Regions from separate parts of the Mesorhizobium sp. HAY1-8B genome, predicted to be linked through region 1. Evidence: riboswitches for the same ligand, from Rfam matches in the RefSeq annotation. Region 1 holds a riboswitch; the other holds the start of a gene.
What was found. A riboswitch is a leader RNA that binds a small molecule or an ion and turns the genes downstream of it on or off. The one in region 1 is predicted to bind cobalamin.

Region 2: linked by a shared signal. The riboswitch ahead of AC1VON_RS06750 (aromatic ring-hydroxylating oxygenase subunit alpha) and the one ahead of AC1VON_RS17350 (DUF1636 family protein) in region 1 are both predicted to bind cobalamin.

Annotation. Positions count from the first base shown of each region.
Region 1 covers NZ_CP200321.1:3,682,944-3,690,344, forward strand. Annotated here, with positions in the region: gene AC1VON_RS17330 (D-arabinono-1,4-lactone oxidase) at 1-760, shown strand, start outside; gene AC1VON_RS17335 (DSD1 family PLP-dependent enzyme) at 757-1,902, shown strand; gene AC1VON_RS17340 (bifunctional helix-turn-helix transcriptional regulator/GNAT family N-acetyltransferase) at 1,965-2,915, shown strand; partial or broken gene AC1VON_RS17345 (GyrI-like domain-containing protein) at 2,928-3,239, opposite strand; cobalamin riboswitch at 3,406-3,612, shown strand; gene AC1VON_RS17350 (DUF1636 family protein) at 3,703-4,101, shown strand; gene AC1VON_RS17355 (ABC transporter ATP-binding protein) at 4,098-4,886, shown strand; gene AC1VON_RS17360 (ABC transporter substrate-binding protein) at 4,932-5,879, shown strand; gene AC1VON_RS17365 (FecCD family ABC transporter permease) at 5,879-6,928, shown strand; gene AC1VON_RS17370 (MarR family winged helix-turn-helix transcriptional regulator) at 7,067-7,401, shown strand, end outside.
Region 2 covers NZ_CP200321.1:1,351,100-1,358,500, reverse strand. Annotated here, with positions in the region: gene AC1VON_RS06780 (carbohydrate ABC transporter permease) at 1-764, shown strand, start outside; gene bglA (beta-galactosidase BglA) at 769-2,433, shown strand; gene AC1VON_RS06770 (ABC transporter ATP-binding protein) at 2,466-3,578, shown strand; gene AC1VON_RS06765 (DUF680 domain-containing protein) at 3,652-3,888, opposite strand; gene AC1VON_RS06760 (DUF680 domain-containing protein) at 3,957-4,160, opposite strand; gene AC1VON_RS06755 (DUF680 domain-containing protein) at 4,233-4,433, opposite strand; cobalamin riboswitch at 4,928-5,128, shown strand; gene AC1VON_RS06750 (aromatic ring-hydroxylating oxygenase subunit alpha) at 5,245-6,492, shown strand; gene AC1VON_RS06745 (FAD-binding oxidoreductase) at 6,513-7,401, shown strand, end outside.

The DNA of each region.
Region 1 (7,401 bases):
GAACAACATTGCGACCTACCGGCTGCGCCGCCGCAAATGGGTGCTGCCGGTCGCCGACATGCTGCGCGATTTCGAAACGATGATGACCGCGCACCGGTCGGCCGAATTCTACTACATCCCGTTCTCCGGCCATGCGCAGTTCATCGCCAGCGACTTGAGCGACGCGGCGACCACCGCGCGTCCTACCGAGAATGACGAGGCCGGACTGAGGACACTGCGCCGGCTGCGCACAGGGCTCGCCTGGCTGCCGTCACTGCGCCGCCGGCTGATCCAGGGCGCCGTCGCCAAGGTGCCGGCCGAGGACTATGTGCAGGACTGGCTCAATGTCTATGCCAGCGACAGGCAGACCAAATTCAATGAGATGGAATATCATCTTCCGTTCGAGGAAGGACCGAAGGCGCTGGCCGAAATCATCGAGCTGACCGAGAAGCGCTTTCCCGAAGTCTATTTTCCCATGGAGGTGCGCAGCGTCGCGGCCGATCAGTTCTGGCTCTCGCCCTTCTTCAACAGGCCGACCTGTTCGATCGCCATCCACCATGACGCGGCGAACGATCCGTTGCCATTCATGCAGGCGGCCGAGCCGATCTTTCGCAGATATGGCGGCAGGCCGCATTGGGGCAAGATGCACAGCCTGAAGGCGGCGGACTTCAAGAAGCTCTATCCACGCTGGGACGATGCCATGGCGGTGCGTCGCGACATCGATCCGCGAAACCGTTTCGTCTCACCCTACATGGCCGGCTTATTCGGCGTCGAATCATGAGTGCCTATTTTGCCACGCTTTCGCGGGCGCTGAAGCAGGCCGGTATCTTCCAGCCCTGTCTGGTGCTGGACCGCGACCGCCTGGACAGCAACATCGCCCTGGTGAAGGACAGGCTTGATCCCGGCCTTGCCGTGCGGCTGGTCGACAAGTCGCTCGCTTGCCTGCCGCTGCTTTCGCATATCGGCAAGACGCTCGGAACCGATCGCTTCATGACCTTCCATCCGCCGATCAGCGCGGCGGTGCTGAACGCGTTCCCGCATGCGGATCTGCTGTACGGCAAACCGATGCCGGTTAGCTCGGCAAGAGCGGCGCTGGTGAAGGGCGACGCCGACTGGTCGCGTGTCTGCTGGCTGGTCGACAGCGACGAAAGACTGGCGGAATATGGCGCTCTGGCCGCCGAGCTCGCTATCGAACTGCGTATCGCCTTCGAGATCGATGTCGGCCTGCATCGCGGCGGGTTTGCCAAACCGGAGGCCTTGTCGCGGGCGTTGAAGATGCTGCCGGCCCACAAAGCGCTGCGCTGCGAAGGCGTCATGGCCTATGAGGCGCACGCACCGCACATTCCCGGCCTGTTCGGCGGGCCGGCCAGGGCGTTGACGCGGGCCTCGGAACAGGCCGCCGATTTCGTGGCGCGCGTGGGTGTTGACCAGCGAAGCATCCTCAACATTGGCGGCAGCAAGACCGCGCTGCTTCATCACCGCGGCATTGCCAACGAAGTGTCGATGGGCTCGGCCTTCGTGCTGCCCGGCGATTTCGATACGCCCGGCCTCGAAAATTTCCAACCGGCGGCTTTCATCGCGACGCCGATCCTGAAAGTGGTCGAACCGATGCTGCCAGGCCCCCCCGCCGTCTCCCGCCTCTTGCGGGCGCTTGGCCGGTTCCCGCGCAAGGGCTGCTATCTCTATGGCGGTAAGTGGATGGCCGAGCCTGTATTTCCAGAAGGCATGAAGACGAACGGTTTGCTCGGCCTTTCCTCCAACCAGCAATTCATGGGCCTGCCGGCTGACGCAGCTGTGATGCCCGGCGATTATGCGTTCCTGCGGCCGACGCAAAGCGAGGCGGTGCTGCAGCAATTCGGGCCGATCGCGGTGCTTTCCAGCGGCAGGATCGTTGATCGCTGGCCGGTGTTGCCGATGATGTGATCGTATCGGATGATTGACTCCGTCAAGTAAATGATTGATCCTGTAAAAGACAGGAGATGTCGATGACGATTCACCATCAGCCCAGCAACGAAGCGCCCAACAAGGACCTGATCGATGCGGTGCGGGCTTTCAACCGCTTCTACACCCGCCAGATCGGGCTGCTCGACGAAGGGCTGCTGAAAAGCGCCTTCTCCCTGACCGAGGCGCGTGTGCTCTACGAACTGGCGCACCGCGACGGTCTGACCGCGACCGACCTCGGGCGCGACCTCGGTCTCGATGCCGGCTATGTCAGCCGTCTGCTGAAGAAGTTCGAGCGCCTTCACCTTATCTCCAGGTCAACGCTGGTTTCGGACGCCAGGCAATCGTCGATTGCGCTGACGACGGCGGGAAGGAATGCCTTCGCGCCGCTGAACAAGGATTCGCACGACCAGGTCGCGACCCTTCTCGATAGGCTACCTGCGTCGGAGCAGGACCGGCTGGTGAAATCCATGCGGACGGTCCAGGCTTTGCTGGGTGAAAGCGATGAGCCAAGGATCCCTTATCTGTTACGACCGCTGCAGGTCGGCGACATCGGCTGGATCACCCGCCGGCAAGGGATGCTCTACGCGCAGGACTATGGCTGGGACGAAACCTATGAGGCGCTGGTTGCCGAAATCCTCGCGGCATTCGTCAAATCCTTCGACCCGAAATGGGAACGAAGCTGGATCGCCGAGCGCGATGGCGAGGTCGTCGGCTCGGTCTTCGTCGTGCGCAAATCGGATCAGGTGGCGAAGCTGCGCCTGCTTTATGTCGAACCTTCGGCGCGTGGCCTCGGCATCGGTAGGCGGCTGGTCGAGGAATGCATCGGCTTTGCCCGTGCGAAGGGCTACAAGACGCTGACCTTGTGGACCAACGATATCCTGATCGCCGCCCGGCACATCTACCAGGCGGTCGGCTTCAAACTGACCGAGGAAGAACCGCACCACTCCTTCGGCAAGGATCTGGTTGGCCAGACCTGGGACTTGGAATTGTGATCTCCGCCAAGCCTTGACGGGTATCCAGATCTCCAGCCCGCCATTGCCGTTGTTCGGATCGAACTCCGGACCGTAGCGCTCGAATTCGGGCGCGTCCGCTATCTCGTGCCCGGAGGCCGGCAGCCATTTGTTCCAGATTGTATTGACGGTGCGGCGGATGGTCGAGATGTGCTCGCGATGCGCGAACACCGCATATTTCCGGGCTGGTATCCGCACCCGGCAGAGTTCCCTTGGAAGGTCGGAAAAATCGGTGATCTCGACACCGGCGACGTAGTCGAAATTGCCGGCGTCGTCGCCGTTGACGCAGACGCCGTAGGCGACGTCCAGGAGCGAGACTGGCTCGATGTCTTCTTTCGGCAGAAAGCCTCACTTGACTTCGCCGAGCGGCACGATTTAAATCGTAATGTAATTACATTACGTCCGCAATTTCAGCGCCGCCGCGGGATCGACAATGCATCGAGAAATCCGTTGCGAAGCAAATTGGGGAAAACTACGATCGAGTGGTGATGGTCCCCGAGTCGAAAGGCAAGGGGTGAAAAGGGAACACGGTGAGATCCTAAAAAGGTCGAAGCCGTGGCTGCCCCCGCAACTGTAAGCGGTGAGCAAGATCCGAAATGCCACTGGCCGGCAAGGCTGGGAAGGCAGGATTGAGCAAGGACCCGCGAGCCAGGAGACCTGCCATCACTGAGTTGACCGGACGGGGTGTGCCGGGAGGAAACGTGGACGTCGGTCTTGTCGGCCGGCTCGCCAACATCCTTCCGTCGCCAGTTTTGGAAAGTGACGGAAGTTGGACGGCGCTATCGATCACCACATCATCGTGTGCACGCTTTGCCGTGACGTTCCGACCGGCATCAGGTCGGGCGAAAGCCTGTGCGCCGATTTGCGCTCCCGGCTCTCGGCCCATGATGAACCCGCCGTGTCGCATGGCTTCACGGTCGAAGGCGTCGAATGCATGGCGGGCTGCGCACGGCCGCTGACGGTAGCCTTCCAGGCGCCGGGCAAGGCTACCTATCTCTTCGGCTCCGTCGATGCCGAGGCCGACGCCGGTGATCTCGTGCGATTTGCCAGGCTCTACGCCTCGCTCGCCGACGGCTGGTGCAATTCCGGAGAACGTCCGTCGCGACTGGCCGGCAAGACGCTGGCCCGCATCCCGGCGCGGGGCAAGCTGGCGGGTGATAGCCGATGACAATGCCACTCCTCGAGGCGCGCGACCTGGGTGCTGTGGCGAATGGCCGGAATCTGGTCCATGCGGTCAGCCTCTCTATCGCCACCGGCGATCGTCTCGCCATCATCGGCCCCAATGGTGCCGGCAAGACGACGCTGCTGCGCATGCTGTCGGGCATGCTCAGGCCAAGTTCGGGCGAGGTGAAGCTTGGCGGGCGACGGCTGGACAGGATCTCGACGGCCGAGCGGGCCCTGCACATGGCCGTCGTCGGCCAGACCGACCAGCCGGATCCGCGGCTGGCGGTGATCGACTATGTCGAACTTGGCCGCGTTCCGCATGCCGGCCTGAGGCGCAGGAGCGAGGAGCGCGACATTGTCGTCGACGCCCTGCGCCGGACCGGCCTTTTGCCGCTGCTCGGCCGCACCATTGGCTCGCTGTCTGGAGGGGAGCGCCAACGCGCCCAGCTGGCGCGCGCCATCGCACAGCAACCAAAGGTGTTGTTCCTCGACGAGCCGACCAACCATCTTGACCCGCGTGCTCGCGGCGAGCTTCTCGAACTCGTCGCCGGCTTCGGCATGACGGTGATCGCGGTGCTGCATGACCTGGCCCTGGTGGCGCCTTTCGCCACCAGGGTCGCGGTGATGAACGAAGCCCGGCTGCACGCGTTGGCCGCACCGCGCGAAGCGCTGACGCAACAGCTGATCCGCGAGATTTTCGGCGTCGACGTGTTTCGCCTGCGCCACCCTACCGAGGACCGTGAACTGACGGTGTTCGATGTTCCGAACCGCGCCGCGCCACCATCCTGATCGAACCATCCCTCATCAACGCTGTTCAACCAAGGAGCAAAATCCGTGAAACGTCTCGCCTTGTCGCTCGTCTTTTCCTTGCTGGCCTCTACCGCCTTCGCTTTCCCCGTCACCGTCGACAGTTGCGGCAAGCCGCTGACCTTCGACGCGCCGCCCAAGCGCGCCGTCATCCATGACCTCAACATGGCCGAGATGGCCTTCGCGCTGAAGCTGCAGCCGTCGATCGTCGGCCTGACCGGCATCACCGGATGGTACAAGGTCGGCCCCGAATTCAAGGCCGAGCAGGGCTCAATCCCGGAACTCGCGCCCAAATACCCGACGCTCGAGAACCTGGTCGCCGTCGAGCCCGATTTCTTCTTCGCCGGCTGGTACTATGGCATGAAGCCGGGCGGCGACGTGACGCCCGACACGCTCGCCCCGCATGGCATCAAGACACTGGTGCTGACCGAAAGCTGCGTCCATCTCGACAAGAACCGCCCGGCGGCTTCCATGGACCTGCTCTATGGCGATGTTGAAAAGCTGGGCAAGATCTTTGGCAAGGAGACCGAGGCGCAGAAGCTTGTCGCCGGCTGGAAGGCGCAACTCGCGGACATCACCGCGAAGGTCGGCGACGCCAAGGGAACTCGTGTGTTCCTCTATGATTCCGGCGAGGACAAGCCGTTCACCGCCGGAAAATTCGCCATCCCGAGCGCCATGATCACAGCGGCCGGCGGCGATAACATCATGGCCGACATGGACACCAGCTGGGGCAACACGGACTGGGAAACGGTGGCGTCGCGCAATCCGCAATTCCTCATCCTGCTCGATTACCAGGATGGCGGCGGCTACAGGAAGCTGCTCGATTTCTTGAAGGCGCATCCGGCGATGAAGGAGACGGACGCGGTCAAGAACGAGCGTTTCGTGGCCCTTCGCTATGCCGAACTGACGCCTGGACCGGCAAACATCGAGGCGATCGCCAAGATCGCCAAGGCGATGCATCCGGAAGCGTTCTGATGCTTCTTGCCCCCGGGCATAAATCCGGCGCGCTTTCCGGGCACAAGGCATTCGCGCTGGCCATGGTGGCGGGCACGGTGGCGGTCGTCGCCCTCGTGCTGCTGTCGATCGCCTATGGTTCGACGCTGATCCCGTTGAGCGACGTCATCGCCTCGCTTGGCCATGCCGTCGGGTTGAATGAGCACCAGGTGTCGGGCCCGGTCGGCAAGATCGTCATCGATCTCAGGCTGCCGCGCACGATCCTGGCGGTCTGTGTCGGTGCCGGCCTCGGCATCACAGGCGCGTTGCTGCAGACGGTGACCCGCAACGATCTCGCCGATCCTTTCCTGTTCGGCCTGTCGTCGGGAGCCGCCGCCGGCGCTGTTTCCGTCATCACCGTCTTCGGCGACAGTTTTGGCATCTGGACCTTGCCGGTCGCGGCCTTCACCGGCGGCATACTGGCCGCCTGCATCGTGCTGCTGCTGGTCGCCCGGGTAAGGGGGCAGGGGCCGGAGCGGCTGATCCTCGCCGGCCTTGCCGTCTCCTTCCTGTTTACGGCATTTACCAATTATCTGGTCTTTGCCGGAGACCAGCGCGCCGCCCATTCGGTGCTGTTCTGGACGATGGGCGGGCTCGGGCTGGCGCGCTGGGACAATGTCTGGCTGGGCGCGTTGGGAGCCGGCACGATCGCGGCCTACGGACTGTGGAACCACCGCAGGCTGGACGCCTTCCTGGCCGGTGAAAGTGCCGCCGAAAGCCTTGGCGTGCCGGTGGCGCGCATGCGCAGGGCGACGTTTCTCGTTGCAGCCTTCTCGACGGCAATTCTCGTCTCGGTCGCCGGCGTCATCGGCTTTGTCGGATTGATGATCCCGCATCTGTCGCGGCCGCTGGCAGGTCCCTTGCATCTGCGCCTGATCGCAAGCTGTGCATTGTTCGGGGCGGTGCTCCTGCTGGCAAGCGATCTTCTGGCCCGGACGCTTCTGCCGCCGCAGGAACTGCCGATCGGCATCATCACCAGTTCGCTTGGTGCCTTCTTCGTCGTTACGCTGGTCGTCCGAAACCGCCTGTGAAAAAGGCCGATTCCTGACGTCCGGCTGTCTCCAGCGGTTCACGGATTGCCAGCCACGATCGACCGCCACGCACATTTGCCGGCTTTCACCGTCACGTGACATCTTGAATAGTAAGCACGCTTATTATATGTATCGCTCATGGTTTCTGATGGCATAGACAGACTGGGCTTTTTGATCCACGACGTGCAACGTCTGCTGCGCAAGCGCTTCGAGACGCGCGCCAGCGGGCTTGGCCTTTCGTCGGCGCAATGGCGCCTCATGGTGCGTGTCGCCAAGGAGGCAGGCGTTACCCAGGCGCGGCTCGCGGAACTGCTCGAAATCGAGCCGATCAGCGTCTCGCGCCTCGTCGACCGGATGGAGGAGGGCGGCTGGATCGAACGCCGCGCCGACGCCGCCGACCGCCGCGTGCGCATGATCTTCCCGACAGCCAAGGCGAGCGCTGCCTATGCCGAGGTCAAGAGTCTCGCCGGCGA
Region 2 (7,401 bases), 2.3 Mb from region 1:
CGCCCAAGGCGTTCGAAGGCGATCGTGGCCAGCGCGTCTACTATGCCTCTTCGGCACCGCCGAAATTCACCACCGACAACTACCAGACCGTGCTGTTTTCGGAAGGCATCGGCCGCTCGTTCATGAATTCGCTGACCGTCACCATCCCGGCGACCGTCATTCCGATCCTGATCGCCGCCTTTGCCGCCTACGCGCTGGCCTGGATGCGTTTTCCTGGCCGTGCGCTGCTCATCGCGGTCATCATCGGCCTCCTGGTGGTGCCGCTGCAGATGTCCCTGATCCCGCTGTTGAAACTCTACAACGGCGTCGGCACTTTCTTCGGCGTGCCGTCGAAGACCTATCTCGGCATCTGGCTGGCGCATACCGGCTTCGGCCTGCCCTTCGCCATCTATCTGCTGCGCAGCTATATTGCCGGCCTGCCGCGCGAGATCATGGAATCGGCCCGCATCGACGGCGCCAGCGATTTCGAGATCTTCGTCAAGATCGTGCTGCCGCTGTCCTTCCCGGTGCTGGCCTCCTTCGCCATCTTCCAATTCCTGTGGGTATGGAACGATCTGCTGGTGGCGATGGTTTTCCTCGGTACGGCACCCGACCAGATCGTATTGACAGCCAAGCTCAATGCGCTGCTCGGCTCTCGCGGCGGCAACTGGGAGATCCTGACCACATCGGCCTTCATCACCATCATCGTGCCGCTGATCGTCTTCTTCTCGCTGCAGCGCTATTTCGTCCGCGGGCTGCTTGCCGGCTCGGTGAAAGGAGGCTGAAACCATGCAATCCGCTTTGAAGGCCAACTCGAAGCCTGACCTTGCCGTCGATCGCGACTGGTGGCGAGGGGCTGTGATCTACCAGATCTATCCGCGCAGCTACCAGGATTCGAACGGCGACGGGATCGGCGACCTCAAGGGCATTATCGGGCGGCTGGCCTATATCGCCGCGCTCGGCGCTGACGCCATCTGGATCTCGCCCTTCTTCAAATCGCCGATGAAGGATTTCGGCTACGACGTCTCGGACTATTGCGACGTCGACCCGATGTTCGGCACGCTGGCCGATTTCGATGCGCTCACGGCGGAGGCGCATCGGCTGGGTCTCAAGGTGATGATCGACGAAGTGCTGTCGCACACAGCCGACAGCCATCCCTGGTTCAAGGAAAGCCGGTCGAGCCGCACCAATCCGAAGGCGGACTGGTATGTCTGGGCGGACGCCAGGCCGGACGGCACACCGCCCAACAACTGGCTGTCGATCTTCGGCGGATCGGCGTGGCAGTGGGACACCAGCCGCCAGCAATATTACCTGCACAATTTCCTTGCCGAACAGCCCGACCTCAACTTCCACAACCGCGAAGTCCAGGACGCGCTGCTCGACGTCACCCGCTTCTGGCTGGAACGCGGCGTCGACGGCTTCCGCCTCGACACGATCAATTTCTACTTCCACAGCCAGGGCCTGGAAAACAATCCGCCGCTGCCGCCTGAACAGCGCAACGACCAGACAGCGCCAGCGGTCAATCCCTACAACTACCAGGACCATCTTTACGACAAGAGCCGTCCGGAAAACCTAGGCTTCCTCGAACGCTTCCGCGCCTTGCTCGATGAATATCCGGCGACCGCCGCGGTCGGCGAAGTCGGCGATTCGCAGCGCGGTCTGGAAGTCGTGGCCGCCTATACCGCCGGCGGCAAGCGCGTGCACATGTGCTATTCCTTCGACTTCCTGGCGCCGGAAAAGATCAGCGCGGCCAAGGTCCGCTCGGTGCTGGAAGCCTTCGGCAAGGTCGCCAGCGACGGCTGGTCGTGCTGGGCGTTTTCCAACCATGACGTGATGCGCCCGGCCTCGCGCTGGGCTGCCGATGAGGCCGACCCGACCGCCTATCTCAAGGTCATCTCGGCATTGCTGATGTCGCTGCGCGGCTCGGTCTGCATCTATCAGGGTGAGGAGCTCGGGCTCGGCGAGGCCGAATTGCGCTTCGAGGATTTGCAAGATCCCTATGGCATCCGCTTCTGGCCGGAATTCAAGGGCCGCGACGGCTGCCGCACGCCCATGGTGTGGGATGGCAGCGCCAAGAATGGCGGTTTTTCCCAGGCAAAGCCGTGGCTGCCGGTGCCGGCAAAACATCTGGCGCAGGCGGTCAATGTGCAGCAGGGCGACCAGGCTTCGCTGCTCGAACACTACCGGCGCTTCCTCACCTTCCGCCGTGCCCATCCGGCGCTGGCCAAGGGCGATATCACCTTCATCGAAAGCGAGGGCGAAACCGTCGCGTTCACGCGTCGGGCGGGCAATGAGCAAGTCGTCTGCGTCTTCAACCTCGGCGCCAAACCGGCCAAGGTTGACCTTGGCGGCCCATCACTGCAACCTTTGCCGGGACACGGGTTTTCCGGACAGGCGAGCACCGGTTCGATCGAACTGGGCGGTTACGGCGCCTGGTTCGGGCGCATCGACTGAATCTTTTTTGAGCGATCACTGGGAGGAAACCAATGGCCGATGTCAATTTGAGACAAGTGAAGAAGTCCTACGGCAATCTCAACATTCTCCACGGCATCGACCTCGATATCAAATCGGGCGAGTTCATCGTCTTCGTCGGTCCATCGGGCTGCGGCAAGTCGACCTTGCTGCGTTCGATCGCCGGGCTCGAGGAAATCACTTCGGGTGAGCTCAAGATCGACGGCGAGGTGGTCAACGACGTGCCGCCGTCGAAGCGCGGCATCGCCATGGTGTTCCAGTCCTATGCGCTCTATCCGCACATGACCGTCTACGACAACATGGCGTTCTCGATGAAGATCGGCAAGGAGAACAAGGCCGAGATCGACCGCCGCGTGCGTCAGGCGGCGGAAATCCTGCAGCTGACCAAGTATCTCGACCGGCTGCCCAAGGCGATGTCGGGTGGCCAGCGCCAGCGCGTCGCCATCGGCCGCGCCATTGTGCGCAATCCGAAAGTGTTCCTGTTCGACGAGCCGCTCTCCAACCTTGACGCCGCACTGCGCGTCGCCACGCGCATCGAGATCGCCAAGCTCAAGGAATCGATGCCCAAAACGACCATGATCTACGTCACTCACGACCAGGTCGAGGCGATGACACTGGCCGATCGCATCGTCGTGCTCAAGGACGGGCACATCGAACAGGTCGGCACGCCGATGGATCTCTACAAGAAGCCCGGCAATCTGTTCGTCGCCCAGTTCATCGGCTCGCCGGCCATGAACATCCTGCCGGCGACGATCGACAAATCAGGCAGCCCGACCGTCGTCAGCCATGTCGGCGGGCGCAAGGCTACGGTGCCGATCACGACGCCGGCCTCGGCGAAGGGTACGGCTGTAAGCTTCGGCGTGCGGCCGGAGGACCTGATCATCGCCACCGGCGCGGATTATCTGTTCGAGGGAACGGTCGATTACGTCGAGCAGCTCGGCGAGGTTCAACTGGTCTATGTCGACATCGGCCGCGCCGACCTGCCTCTGGTGACCAAGCTGCCGGGCAATGTCGAGGTCAAGCGCGGCTCGACGCTGCGGCTGACAGCCAATGCCGAGGACTTGCATATCTTCGACACGGACGGGCGGTCCTTCGCGCTGCATGAAGCGGAAGCAAAGGCGGCTTAAGATGCCTGTCTGGACGGCAAAAAAAGAGCGGCGGGCAAGGCCCGCCACTCTTTTTTAGGATCGACTTTGGCTGTTAGTGGCCGAAGAGATTCCGGTCAGCGCCCTGGGGTGCCGACTTCTGCGCGTCGCCCGACGAATTGAGCAGCTTATAGACGGGCGAATCGCCGTTGCGGATCGAAGCCGTACGTGAGTTGTCGACCGAAGTCGCGGCAGGCTGGTTGGCGCCATTGGAGCCGTAGTTGTCGCTGCCGGCGAAAGCGCTGCCGGAGAGAGCCAGAACGGCGGCGGCAGCAATGATGATCTTGTTCATTTCAAGTCTCCTGAATTTCAAGTTTCAACGGGGCGGCAGGCGGGCCCGCCACCCCGGAGAATCGGCTGTTAGTGGCCGAAGAGATTGCGGTCGGCACCCTGAACAGGTGTCTGGGCAGCCGGTTCCGACTTCTTGATCGAAGCGGTGTAAGAGCTGTCGGTCGAAGTAACAGCGGGCTGGTTGGCGCCATTGGAGCCATAGTTGTCGCTGCCGGCGAAGGCGCTGCCGGAGATAGCCAGAACGGCGGCGGCAGCAAGGATGATCTTCTTCATTTCAAGTCTCCTGAATTCTTCGAGTTCCGCCAAGGCGGCGAGCCGAGCCCACCGCCTGCTGGAAATCGACTGTTAGTTGTTGCCGAAGAGGTTGCGATCGGCACCCGTGACAGGCGCCTGAGCAGCCGGCTCCGACTTCTTGGTCGAAGCGGTATACGAACCGTCGACGGCAGCAGTGGCTGCAGGTGCATTCGAACCATAATGATCGCTACCAGCGAAGGCGCTGCCGGAAATGGCCAGAAGGGCGGCGGCAGTGAGAACAATCTTTTTCATTTTTGGTACTCCAGTATTTTTCCGTCCGTCTAGCGGCGTGTCTTGGGATTAAAATCGCGTCGTTCGGACAGCCCCGATGTGGGAAAGCCAGGTGGCCGTTTCCAATCACGAAGTTGTTCCGTGTGGACCAAGAGTCCACCACTTGAAATTGTACCAAAGCCTTCCGGATCAAACATTTTTCTTTTTGATATCAATCGATTAGATAAAATCAGCAACGCGATCACCTGATGTATCGCAGGCCCAGCGTTCACACCATGCTGTACGCACCGTCAACAGAAACGAACCGTTCGGTTCGATTTTAGAATCTGCTAATAGTCACTTTTCGAAACCGTTAACCTTTCTTGCTTCGATTCCGGGGCGATTTCGATAGCCGGCACCGTCTCCACCGAGACACGTTTCGTGGCCGTTGTTCCCGGCCCGCCCGCTGCGCAAGCGTGTCGCGCCACATGGATGCGATGTCGCTTTCATGCCGATGTGGCATGCGCTGTCGTGATTAGATCATGACCATCTCAGGTGCCGCTTCGTGACGACGGGGCGGAGAATTGGGAAGCCGGTCAAAGTCCGGCGCTGCCCCCGCAACGGTGGTGGAGTTCAAGTCGCAACGGGAGACCACTGGGCGAAAGCCTGGGAAGGTGTAGCGACCGTCCGAAAGGACACTCCAGAGCCCGGAAACCAGCCCGAGATTTTTGAACTCGACTGATCGCGGTGGGCGGTCAAGAGGTGGATAGTGCATGACCGGCGCTTCGCCGGGACTGCATCCGATCCTTCCTCCATCACCACCATAGTCAGTCCTTAAACACGAGGACAGGACATGGATGTGCGCAACGATATGCTGAGGCTCCTGGACAGCCGCAGAGAGGGTTTCTCGCTCGAACAGCCCTTCTACACCGACCCGGACTATTTCAAGCTCGACATGGAGCTGATCTGGTACCGCGACTGGCTTTTCATCGGCCATGATTGCGAATTGCCCAAGCCCGGCAGCTTCATCACCGTACAGGTCGGCGACTACCCGGTCGTGCTGGTGCGCGATCAGCAGGGCAAGATCAACGCCTTCCACAATTCCTGCCGCCATCGCGGAAGCCGGGTCTGCAACACGGACAAGGGCACGGCCGCCAAACTTGTCTGTCCCTATCACCAGTGGACCTATGAGCTCGACGGTCGCCTGCTGTTTGCCCGCCAGATGGCCGACGGTTTCGACAAGAGCCAGTTCGGGCTGAAGCCGGTCGCCTGCGAAAGCGTTGCCGGCTACATCTTCATCTGCCTGGCGAAGGAGCCAGCCGACTTCGCGCCGATGCGGGCGATGATCGAACCCTATCTCAAGCCGCATCGGCTCAGCGAGGCAAAGATCGCCTTCGAGAGCACCATCGTCGAAAAGGGCAATTGGAAGCTCGTCTGGGAAAACAACCGAGAGTGCTATCACTGCGCGGGCAATCATCCGGAGCTGTGCAAAACCTTCCCGGAAGCACCGACCGTGACCGGCGTGCAAGGCGCCGACAGCGATCCGGAGATGCTGGCGCACTGGGCCAAATGCGAAGCGGCCGGCCTGCCGAGCAAGTTCCGTATCGACCCGGCGGGGCAATACCGAGCCACGCGGGCGCCGCTGCTGCGCGATGCGGTCAGCTACACGATGAACGGCAAGCGGGCGGTGAAGAAGAACCTCTCCGACAGCGTCTCGGCCGACCGTATCGGCACATTGATGCACTATCACTACCCGACGACCTGGAACCATATCCTCATCGACCATGCCGTCACCTTTCGCGTGCTGCCGATCAGCGCCACCGAAACCGCCGTGACGACCAAGTGGCTGGTGCACAAGGATGCGGTCGAGGGCGTCGACTACGATCTTGCCGAGCTCACCCATGTGTGGACCGAGACCAACGATCAGGACCGCCGCATCGTCGAGGAAAACGCCCTCGGCATCCTGTCGCCGGCCTATGAGCCCGGCCCCTATTCGGAGCTGCATGAGGGCGGCGTGATCCAGTTCGTCGACTGGTACGCCCGCTTCATCGGCCCGCGCCTCGCCGAAGGCGGCCGGCCGGCGCTGCGCAGCGTCGCCTGAGAGGTTGAGGGATGAATGCGATGACCGACCTTGGCCTCTATCGCCATCTCGATCAGATGGCGCCCTGGAACGACAGGCTGCAGGTGCTGGAAGTGATCGGCGTCAGCGACGAGGCGCCTGACGTCAAGACCTTCACGTTCCGATCCGACAACCAGACCTGGTTCCGCTACAAGCCGGGCCAGTTCGTGACGCTGGAGCTACCTGTACCGGACGGGCCGCTGATGCGCACCTATACGCTGTCCTCCTCTCCGTCGCGGCCCTTCTCTATCGCGGTCACGGTGAAGGCGCAGGCCGGCAGCATCGGCACGCGATGGATGTTCGATCACCTGACACCCGGTTCGCACGTCAAGGCCTATGGGCCGAGCGGCGACTTTTCGCTGCACAGCCATCCGGCGGCCAAATACCTGTTCATCTCGGCCGGGTCCGGCGTGACGCCGATGATGTCGATGCTGCGCTGGCTGAACGACTGCGCGCCATGGACCGATGTCGGCTTCGTCAATTGCGCGCGTCGCGCCGAAGAGATCATTTTCCGCAAGGAGCTTGAGCTGCTCGGCGGTCATATGCCAGGCCTGTCGCTGGGCTTCATGATCGAGGAGCGGTCAAGCCGCGAGGGCTGGTATGGCCATATGGGCCGTATCGACGCCATCCGGCTGCCATTGCTGGCGCCCGATTTCCGTGAACGCGAAATCTTCTGCTGTGGTCCGGACCCTTTCATGCGCGCCGTGCGCGGCATGCTGGAAGCCGCCGGCTTCGACATGACGAAATACCACCAGGAGAGCTTTGCCGCACCCGCGGTGGAGGAGATCCCGGCGCCGTTCGCAACGCCGGCGCAGGATGGCGTGGCCGTTCCCGTCGAGGCCGCAACGCAGATCCGCTTCGCGCTTTCGGACGTCGACGCCGAATGCGTCG